DNA from 3 places in the Mesorhizobium sp. SP-1A genome. Region 3 is predicted to be linked to each of the others. Evidence: predicted binding sites of a transcription regulator. Region 3 holds the regulator's gene; each other region holds the start of a gene.
What was found. The regulator LexA, encoded in region 3, represses DNA repair genes until DNA is damaged. The targets are predictions, from matches to a motif close to TGTTCNNNNTGTGTTCNG.

Region 1 (3,274 bases), on a different contig from region 3:
ACGGCGTTGTGGTCGAGCACGTTGTAATCGTAGTGGCCGGCCCAGGCGCGCGTCATCTTGATCGCCTCGAAGCTCGGGACTCGATTGGCCAGAACCGGCCAGATCTCGTTCTCGAACAGCGGCCAGTCGGGCTCGAAATCGGCGGGATCGGCGGCCTGCTCGCCCTCCTCGACCTCGGCGCCGCCGGCGATGTAGACCGAGCCTTCCGGCCGCCACCAGACCCCGCTCGGGTCGACGGTCAGCGGCATGTCCTCGTAGCGGTCGCGCGCCTCGAACACGAAGACGTTGCGCTTGCGCGGTTCCACCGGCAGGCCGAGCCCGGCCATGGCGGCCACCTTGCCGGCATTCGGCCCGGCGGCGTTGACGACGATGCCGGCCTCCAGTTTCTCGCCATTGTCCAGCGTGACGGCGCTGACGCGCGCGCCTTGCCGCTCGATGCCGGTGACCGAGGCGGCGATCAGGTCCACATTCATCGTGCGCAGCGCCTTGCGGAACAGGTGGAGGTAGGCGTGGGCGTCGAACCAGCCTTCGCCGCTGACGCCGTAGGCTCCGGCCGTGATGCCCTCGGTCGACAGCCAGGAGAACCGCTTCGCCAGCGCCGCCGCATCCTCCAGCACGATGTCGGCGCCCTCGGCGCGCTGCGTGTCGTGATTGGCCTTCAGGACCGGCAGGCCTTCGTCGGTGGCGAGAATAAGATAGCCGCCCTCGCGGAAGCCGATATCGGCATCGGGGCCGAATTCTTCCTTCAGCCGCCGGAACAGGCCAAGCGTGAATTGCGACAGGCGGATGTTCTGGGGAATCGAGAATTGCTGGCGGATCGAGGCGGCCGAAAGCGTCGTCGCCGAATGGGTGAATTGCGGGTCGCGCTCGATCAGGGCGATCGAGCCGGAAAATCCTTCCTTGCGCAAATAATAGGCGGCCGAAGAGCCCATAATGGCTCCGCCGATGATGACGATGTCGTATTTTGCCATTGTCCGCACTTCCGATTGTCCGCAGTGGTAGAATCCCACGCGGCGCGAGGCAAGCTGCCTGACCGCTTGAGCCATCGCGGCGCGGGCTCTTGCAAGGGCCAGCCTTGCCGAGCGGGAAGACCAGATGGAAAACCGTGCCGTCCGGATCGCTCGGCGCCGCCTGCCGACGACAGGGCGCTCGCTTGCGCATCCGGCGCAGGCCGAAAAACTGCTGGCGAAGGCGGCAGGCCTCGGGGCATGATCGGCCGCGATCCCACCGGAGCTCCTCCATGCGACTTTATCGTTTCCTCACCGCCGTCGACGATGCCGCGTTCTGCCATAAGGTCACGGCGGCGCTGAACAAGGGCTGGCATCTCTACGGTTCGCCGACCTATGCCTACGACAAAAAGGAAAAGGTCATGCGCTGCGGCCAGGCCGTGGTGAAGGACGTGGACGGGCAGGAATATGTGGCCGGCGAGACCAAGCTGAGCGACTGGTGAGGGCGTAAACGAGCACCAGGCCCGGCTGGGCGTGTAGGCGTGCGGCTGGGAGCTATTCTACCGCCGCCTCGATGCGCTCCATGTCGTCGTCCGACAGGCCGAAATGATGACCGATCTCGTGGATCAGGACGTGGGTGACGATGTCGCCCAGCGTCTCCTCGTTCTCGGCCCAGTAGTCGAGAATGGCGCGGCGGTAGAGCGTGATGCGGTTCGGTCCTTCCCCGGTCGCGGGGTTCCAGCGCTCGGCGATGCCGCGCCCCTCGAACAGGCCGAGCAGGTCGAAGGGCGTTTCCAGCGACAGGTCGTCCATGATCTCGTCGGTGGGGAATTCGGCCACCTGGATGACGATCTCGCCGGTCAGCTTGCGGAAGTCCTCCGGCAGATGCGCATAGGCCTCCAGCGCCAGGAACTCCATCTCCTCCAGGGAGGGCGAGAGTTCGCCGTGCCAGGTGCGGGTCTTGTAAATGCGGGCCATGCTGCGTCCTTCGGTTGCGGGGCATATAGGCTTTTGCGAGCCGCTCGGCAAATGAGGCAGGCTTTGGCCTGCCTGCCGCAGCCAAAAGAGGAATAAATTCTTTTTACGACTCAGCTTGACTCTGCTGGCCGGCTCTGGAATCCATAAGAACATAACAGGAACATATGGAAGCCGGAACGCCATGGCGAGGAACGCCGCGGCGCGGGGAACCCTTTTTGCCCTGCGCCGGGAAATCGCGAGGATCGAAGGAACGCTGCCGGAACGGCTTGCGCGGCCCGAGGACGCCTGTGGCATGGTTGCCGGCGACGCCGCCCGGCTGCGCTTCGGGATCGATCGGCTGGACAGGATGCTGGGCGGAGGACTGGCGCGCGCCGCCTTGACCGAGTTCCATGGCGCGGAGACGCGTGATGCCGGCGCGGTCGCCGGACTTGCGCTGGCCCTGGCCGGTGCCCTGTTGAAGCAGCCCGGGTCGGTGGAAGCACCGGTCCTGTGGATCGGAACGGCGGAGGTCTTCCGCGAGGCGGGCGTTCCCTATGCCGCCGGCCTGCGCGAGCTTTACGGCATCGAACCGGAAAAGCTTCTGTTTTCCGAGGCGCCGAAACTTGCCGATGTGTTGTGGGTGGCGGAGGAGGCCGCGGCGCTGACGGCGCTTTCGGCCGTGGTGCTGGAGGTGCGCGGCAATTCCGAGCGGCTCGACTTGACCGCCACGCGGCGCCTGCACCGGCGGGCCCAGGCGGCCGGGCGTCCGGTCTTCCTGCTGCGGCAGGCGGCGCAGGCCGAATCCACCGCCGCGCCCGTGCGGCTTTGCGTGTCGCCGGCGCCGGCGGCGACGCGTTCGACCGTCGCGGGGCCGCTCGCGGGTTCGCTCGGCCGTCCCGCCTTCACCGTCGCCGTTGACAAATGCGCCGCCGCCATGAGCGGCCGATTCACCCTGGAATGGAACCCCGATGAGCACGAATTCACGGAAAGAAGGACAACGGATCCTGTCGCTATGGTTCCCCTATCTGGCGACGGAACGGGTGCTGCGGCAGCGCCTGGGGCGGTCGTGGCGTTCAGGGCCGCAACGGCACAAGCCGCTTCTGGTCAGCCGGCAGGAGGCCAACGCCCGCCGCGTCGCCGCGCTGGATGAGAAGGCCGAGGCGCTCGGCCTGAAGCGCGGCATGGGCATGGCCGACGCCCGCGCCATGCACCCCGGCATCGACTTCGTCGAGGCGGATGCGGCCGCCGACCGCCGCCTGCTGGAGGGGCTCGCCGACTGGTGCGACCGCTACACGCCGCTGGTGGCGCTGGACGGCGAGGACGGGCTGTTCCTCGACATCACCGGCTGCGCGGCCCTTTTCGGCGGCGAG
Region 2 (3,274 bases), on a different contig from region 3:
GCTGCCAGATGCCGGCAACGAGCCAGACCAGGAAAGAGCCGACGAGGGTCCATCGCAGGCTGCGGTTCAGGCACCAGACCATGAGCGGCGCGAACAACAGCAGCACCGCATACATGGACAGGATGTTGTTGTAGCCCAGCTGGTGGCCGAGCAGCCCCACGCCGACGAAAGCCTCGGCGGAATCGTCGATCAGGGCGGGAATGTTGTTCTGCTGGAGGAATATCGTGTTCTTGGTCAGGATGGCGGCGCCGCAGAATATGGTCAGGGTGGCCACCGTCGTCATGATATGCGCGCAGTACAGGGTCCCCGCGCGCCTCCACATCTTCCAGGCGGTCAAAAAACGCTGGCCCGGGCGAAAATTTGGGAACATAGGCGAGGCCGACCGCCGCGCCGGAAATCAGCACGAAAGCCTCCGCGGCGTCCGCGAAGCCGAAATTGCGGATCGTGAACCGCTCGTAGACCGTGCCCGGTATGTGGTCGATGAAGATCGTCAGCAGTGCCAGGGCCCGCAGGACGTCGATCCGGGTGTCTCTTCGTTTTTCCATGGAGGCGGCCGCATGAATTGGTTTGCGGGCCGCATTGTGTGACGCCCACATAACAGCAGGATGAAAGTCTCGTGTCGTTCGATTCGAGCATCTTTTGAACAGAGATAGCGGCGAAATTGCATTCGCACCGCCGCCGGCATTCGGTGTGCGGCGATATGCCGAACGCAAAAGGCATCACAAGATGGAGAGCAAATGACCGAAAGCCAGTTGGTGACGACAGCGCCGTTCGCCTACCAGCGCGTGGCCAAGGGCGCCGATGATGCTCCCACCATCGTCGCCCTGCATGGATCGGGCGCCGACGAGATGTCGATGCTGCCGCTGGCCCAGGCCATAATGCCGAATGCCGGCGTGATCGCCCCCAGGGGCAGGATCGACCAGAACGGCGAACGGCGCTGGTTCCGGAAAGTCACGCCGACGAGGTTCGTCCAATCCAGCATCCGCAGCGAGGCGGCGGCCTTTGCCGGCTTTCTTCGCGACCTTTCCCGTGACGGCATCCTCGACCTGCGAAGCACGGTCTTTCTTGGCTATTCGAACGGCGGAAACCTGGTCCATGCGCTGATGCTGCTGCATCCCGGGCTGGTTCGGCGCGCCATCCTGCTCCGCTGCATGCCTGTGCTGTTCTGGCCGCCCAGGCCCGACCTGTCGGGGGCCGAAGCCCTGATTGTCGCGGGAGAAGACGACCAGACCTATGGCCGTTTCACGCCGAAGCTTGCCCGGCTGCTGGAGCGTCGCGGCGCCGCCGTGGCAGTCTGCTCGGTGCCGGCCGGACATATGTTCGGAGAAGATGATATCGAACTGGCGCGTAAATGGTGCCGAAGCAGAGCTCTCGAAAACGACCGTGTGTCCGCCTAGTCCCTGCGCTTGCAGTTGTCAGGAGTGCGTTCAGCCTTTGTTCTTTTCGCTTGCCGGGCCATGAAAAAGGCGGTTAAACCGCTGGACGTGCGTTTCTCGACGCGGCGGTAAAAACACCTATATGTGGAGCGGCCGGGGATGCCCCGCCAATCCGAAATTCCACTTCTGAGGCGGCGGACCGGCTATGGCCGACCACAAATTCATTTCCATTCGCGGCGCGCGCGAGCACAACCTCAAGAACGTCGATCTCGACCTTCCGCGCGATTCCCTGATCGTGATGACCGGCCTGTCCGGATCGGGCAAGTCGTCGCTTGCCTTCGACACCATCTATGCGGAAGGCCAGCGGCGTTATGTCGAGAGCCTGTCGGCCTATGCGCGGCAATTCCTCGAAATGATGCAGAAGCCGGACGTCGATCAGATCGACGGCCTGTCGCCGGCCATCTCGATCGAGCAGAAGACGACGTCGCGCAATCCGCGCTCGACGGTGGGCACCGTCACCGAGATCTACGACTACATGCGCCTTCTGTTCGCGCGCGTGGGCGTGCCCTATTCGCCGGCGACCGGGCTGCCGATCGAGAGCCAGACGGTGAGCCAGATGGTCGACCGCGTGCTGGCGCTGGACGAAGGCACCCGCCTCTACATCCTTGCGCCCCTGGTGCGCGGCCGCAAGGGCGAGTACCGCAAGGAACTGGTCGAACTGCAGAAGAAGGGTTTCCAGCGCGTGAAGGTGGACGGCACCTTCTACGAAATCGCCGACGTGCCGGCGCTGGACAAGAAGTACAAGCACGACATCGATGTCGTCGTGGACCGTATCGTCGTGCGTCCGGACCTGGCGACCCGTCTCGCCGATTCCATGGAAACCTCGCTCAAGCTGGCCGAGGGCCTGGTGGTGGCCGAATTCGCCGACCGGCCGCTTCCGCCCGAGGAAACGGCGGAAGGCGGCGCGGCCAACAAGTCGGCCAACGACACGCATGAACGCATCCTGTTCTCGGAAAAGTTCGCCTGTCCGGTGTCGGGCTTCACCATTCCGGAGATCGAGCCGCGGCTGTTCTCGTTCAACAATCCGTTCGGCGCCTGCCCGACTTGCGACGGCCTGGGCAGCCAGCGCGCCATCGATGCCAGCCTGATCGTGCCGGACGACAACGTCTCGCTGCGCAACGGCGCGGTAAGCCCATGGGCAAAATCGACCTCGCCCTATTATTCGCAGACGCTGGAAGCCCTTGGCAAGGTCTACGGCTTCCAGCTCGGCGACAAGTTCAAGGACCTTTCGGCAGAAGCGCAGAAGGCCGTGCTTTACGGTACCGGCGAACGCGAGATCACGTTCAACTACGATGACGGCTTGCGCTCCTACAAGACGACCAAGACCTTCGAGGGCGTGATCCCGAACCTCGAGCGGCGCTGGAAGGAGACGGAATCGGCCTGGATGCGCGAGGAGATCGAGCGCTTCATGTCGGCCACGCCCTGCCCCGCCTGCAATGGCTATCGCCTCAAGCCCGAAGCGCTGGCGGTGAAGATCGGCGGCAAGCATATCGGCGAGGTGACGGAACAGTCGATCCGCAAGGCCAACGCCTGGTTCGAGGCATTGCCCGCGCAGCTCAACGAGAAGCAGAACGAGATCGCGGTGCGCATCCTCAAGGAGATCCGCGAACGTCTGCGCTTCCTCAACGATGTCGGCCTCGATTATCTGACGCTGGCGCGCAACTCGGGAACGCTGTCGGGCGGCGAGAGCCAGCGCATTCGCCTGGCCTCGCAGATCGGCTCGGGGCTGACCGGCGTGCTCTATGTGCTGGACGAGCCCTCCATCGGCCTGCACCAGCGCGACAACGCCCGCCTGCTCGATACGCTCAAGCACCTGCGGGACCTCGGCAATACGGTGA
Region 3 (3,274 bases):
TCCAGGTGCTGGAAGGCTCTGCACCGGGTCGTCATATCCGGTTTACCGGCCTCGACTTCTCCGAAGGCGAGATATTGTTGAAGAAAGGCCGCATCCTCGATGCAGCGGCGCTGTCCCTTGCCGCTTCGGCCAACCATCCGCGCCTCGACGTGGTGCGCAGGCCGCTGGTCGCGATCATCGCGACTGGCGACGAGCTCTTGCCGCCCGGCAGCGATCTCGGTCCGGGCAAGATCATCGCGTCGAACGCTTTCGGCGTAGTCGCGGCGGCGCGCTCGGTGGGCGCAGACGTTCTCGATCTCGGCATCGCCTCCGACAACCGGGAAGCCATCGCGGCGCTCATCAGGAAAGCCGTCGCCGCCAGGGCAGACGTGCTGGTCACTTTGGGCGGTGCTTCGGTCGGCGACCACGATCTGGTCAACGACGTGCTGACCTCCGAGGGCATGAAGCTCGATTTCTGGCGCATCGCCATGCGCCCGGGCAAGCCGCTGATGTTCGGCAGGCTGCAAGGCGTCCGCTGCATCGGCTTGCCGGGAAATCCGGTAGCGAGCATCGTCTGTTCGCAGCTTTTCCTGAAGCCCCTGCTCGCTGGCCTCGGCGGACGGCCATTCCAGCAGGTGATGCGTGAAGCCACGCTCGGCATCGCCATGCCTGCCAACGACCGGCGCGAGGATTACGTTCGTGCGGTGGTGCTGAAGGAAGACGCCGGGCGGACGGTTGCGACACCCTTTGGCGTGCAGGATTCGTCCATGCTCAAGACGCTGGCGGATGCCGATGGGCTGATCGTGCGGGCACCATTCGCGCCAGCCGCGCAGGTTGGCGACACCTGCACCGTGCTGATGCTGCGCTGAACAAATCGTCAACGCGTTCACAGAACTTTAAACGGTTGCGGAACACAACTGGAACAGATAGTGTTTGTTCCGGGTTTGTTTTTCTGATTCCGATCCCTCGGGGGCAACAATGCTGACGCGCAAGCAACATGAGCTTCTCCTTTTCATCCACGAGCGGTTGAAGGAAAGCGGCATCCCCCCCTCCTTCGACGAGATGAAGGAGGCGCTTGATCTTGCTTCCAAATCCGGCATTCACCGGCTGATCACGGCGCTGGAGGAGCGCGGGTTCATCCGCCGCCTCCCCAATCGGGCGCGGGCTCTGGAAGTGCTGCGCCTGCCCGACTCGATCGCTCCCGGCCTCAATGCGGCGCGAAAGTTCTCGCCCAGCGTCATCCAGGGCAGTTTGGGCCGGCCGGTCAAGGAAACGCCCCGCGCCCCGGCTGCGAGCAATGACGACGACGCCGCGCCCGCCATTTCCGTGCCCGTGATGGGCCGTATCGCAGCCGGTGTCCCGATCGACGCGATCCAGCACAAGACGCACTCGATCTCGGTGCCGCCGGACATGATCAGCGGCGGCGAGCACTACGCCCTCATGGTCAAGGGCGATTCCATGATCGAGGCCGGCATCTTCGACGGCGATACGGTCATCATCCGCAACGCCAACACCGCCAGCCCCGGCGAAATCGTCGTGGCGCTGATTGACGAGGAGGAAGCGACATTGAAGCGCTTCCGCCGGAAAGGCGCCTCGATCGCGCTGGAAGCGGCCAATCCCGCTTACGAGACGCGCATCTTCGGGCCGGATCGCGTCAAGGTGCAGGGGCGACTCGTCGGGCTGATCCGGCGCTATTGATAGCGCGCCTGTGGCTCGTTGGCTTCGTCGTCGGACGGTGGTGAGGCCGACGGCGTCGGCGAAGAAGACTTGGGCGACCGCTGCTTTCCGGATTTCGGTTGGTATGGCGGCAATCCCCTTGCATCGCGGGAGAACCGGCGCTGGACATGCCAGGGACGGTAGTCGTCTTCGATGGCGAAGCGGATTTCCGCTTGCGCGGTTGCCGAAGCCGGATTGAAGCGGACAGCGGCGCTGCCGGAACGGGCCAGATCCCGCTTCGTGACGACGGCGATCAGCGGGTCGTTGCAGGGATCGGCTGCCGTCGCGTCCTCGATGACGATGAGCGCCGCAAAGCCGCATGCGGACCGCGCCGCGGTAAGGGTCGACGCATGCGCGACGATCGCTCCGTTCGGATGGCGCGCCACGCACAGTCCAGCGCCGCACAGGAACGGGCTGCCGGGCGGCAGTTCACTGGCATCGATGCCTGTATACCGCAGGTCCGGGCCCTTCAACCGTTCCGGCAGAACCAGGTTTTCGGCATCCATGGCGCGGCGCCAATTATCCATCGCGAAGGCGCTGGGACGTGGCCGGTTGACTGCAAGCTCGGAGCCTCCGATCGGCACCGCGACGAGGCGCGCGTCTTCGGCCACCAGCACATCCGGAACCTCTACCGCGCGCAACGTCAGGATACCGGCGATCGCGAAAGGCAAGGCGGCCAGCCGCCACCATGTCGTCGCCATGGTGGCGATCACCAGCGCGACCGTAACCAGCAGGACGGATTGCAAGGAGATCAGCCCTATTCCGTCGACCGGCGAATGCTCCGACAGCCAGTTCGAGATGGCGATCATGGCCGTCAGCCCCTTCCCCATCACATAGAGGAAGGGCCAGTCCGCGCCGAAGGGCATCGCCAGCGCGCTGAACACCGCGAACGGCATGACGGCCAGCGATACGACCGGCATGACGGCCAGGTTGGCAAACAGGCTGAGCGGCGAAATCCGTTGAAAATGCCAGGCGGCATAAAGCGTCGTGGCGAGACCGGCGACGATGGTGGTCGCCGAAGCGGCCACCAGTCCTTTTCCCAGCCAGCCGACTGCCGCGGCTGGAAGGGAGCGATCGGTCACCGGCATATGAGCCGATCGGCCCTTCCGTGCCCTATAATCCGTCCAGCCGGCAAAAGCGCCTACCAGCGCGGCGGTTGCCGCAAACGACATCTGGAAGCTGGGGCCGACCACTTCATGCGGCGAGAACGCGATCACGACCAGCGCGGATATGGCAAGATTGCGCATGGTAAGGGCGGCCCGGTCGAAGAGAACCGCGCACAGCATGACCGCCAACATGATGAAGCTGCGCTCGGCGGCGACCACGAGGCCGGAAATCAGCAGATAGGCCGCGGTGCACAGCAAGGCAGTGGCGGCGGCATATTTCTTGACCGGATGCCGTGCGGAAAAATCCGGAAACAATGCGAACGCGCCGCGCAGCAACCCCATGATGGTGCCGGCCACGAGCGCCATATGCAGACCGGAGATCGAGATGATGTGGTAGATGCCCGTGCGCCGCATCGCCTCGTTGATCTCCTCGGGGATGCCGGCGCGCACGCCTACGATCAGCGCCGCCGCGA

Region 1: a site for LexA is predicted at 2,071-2,088, ahead of QU595_RS23155 (metallopeptidase family protein). Genes of this name have one in related genera too.
Region 2: a site for LexA is predicted at 1,425-1,442, ahead of uvrA (excinuclease ABC subunit UvrA). Genes of this name have one in related genera too.

The regions. Positions count from the first base shown of each region.
Region 1 covers NZ_JAVXZD010000005.1:340,265-343,538, forward strand. Annotated here, with positions in the region: gene QU595_RS23145 (FAD-binding oxidoreductase) at 1-971, opposite strand, end outside; gene QU595_RS23150 (DUF1737 domain-containing protein) at 1,241-1,450, shown strand; gene QU595_RS23155 (metallopeptidase family protein) at 1,503-1,925, opposite strand; gene QU595_RS23160 (hypothetical protein) at 2,107-3,054, shown strand; gene QU595_RS23165 (DNA polymerase Y family protein) at 3,005-3,274, shown strand, end outside.
Region 2 covers NZ_JAVXZD010000001.1:1,489,174-1,492,447, reverse strand. Annotated here, with positions in the region: gene QU595_RS07260 (OpgC family protein) at 1-283, opposite strand, end outside; partial or broken gene opgC (OpgC domain-containing protein) at 417-545, opposite strand; gene QU595_RS07250 (alpha/beta hydrolase) at 738-1,397, shown strand; gene uvrA (excinuclease ABC subunit UvrA) at 1,582-3,274, shown strand, end outside.
Region 3 covers NZ_JAVXZD010000010.1:73,171-76,444, forward strand. Annotated here, with positions in the region: gene glp (gephyrin-like molybdotransferase Glp) at 1-848, shown strand, start outside; gene lexA (transcriptional repressor LexA) at 958-1,677, shown strand; gene QU595_RS27585 (ComEC/Rec2 family competence protein) at 1,671-3,274, opposite strand, start outside.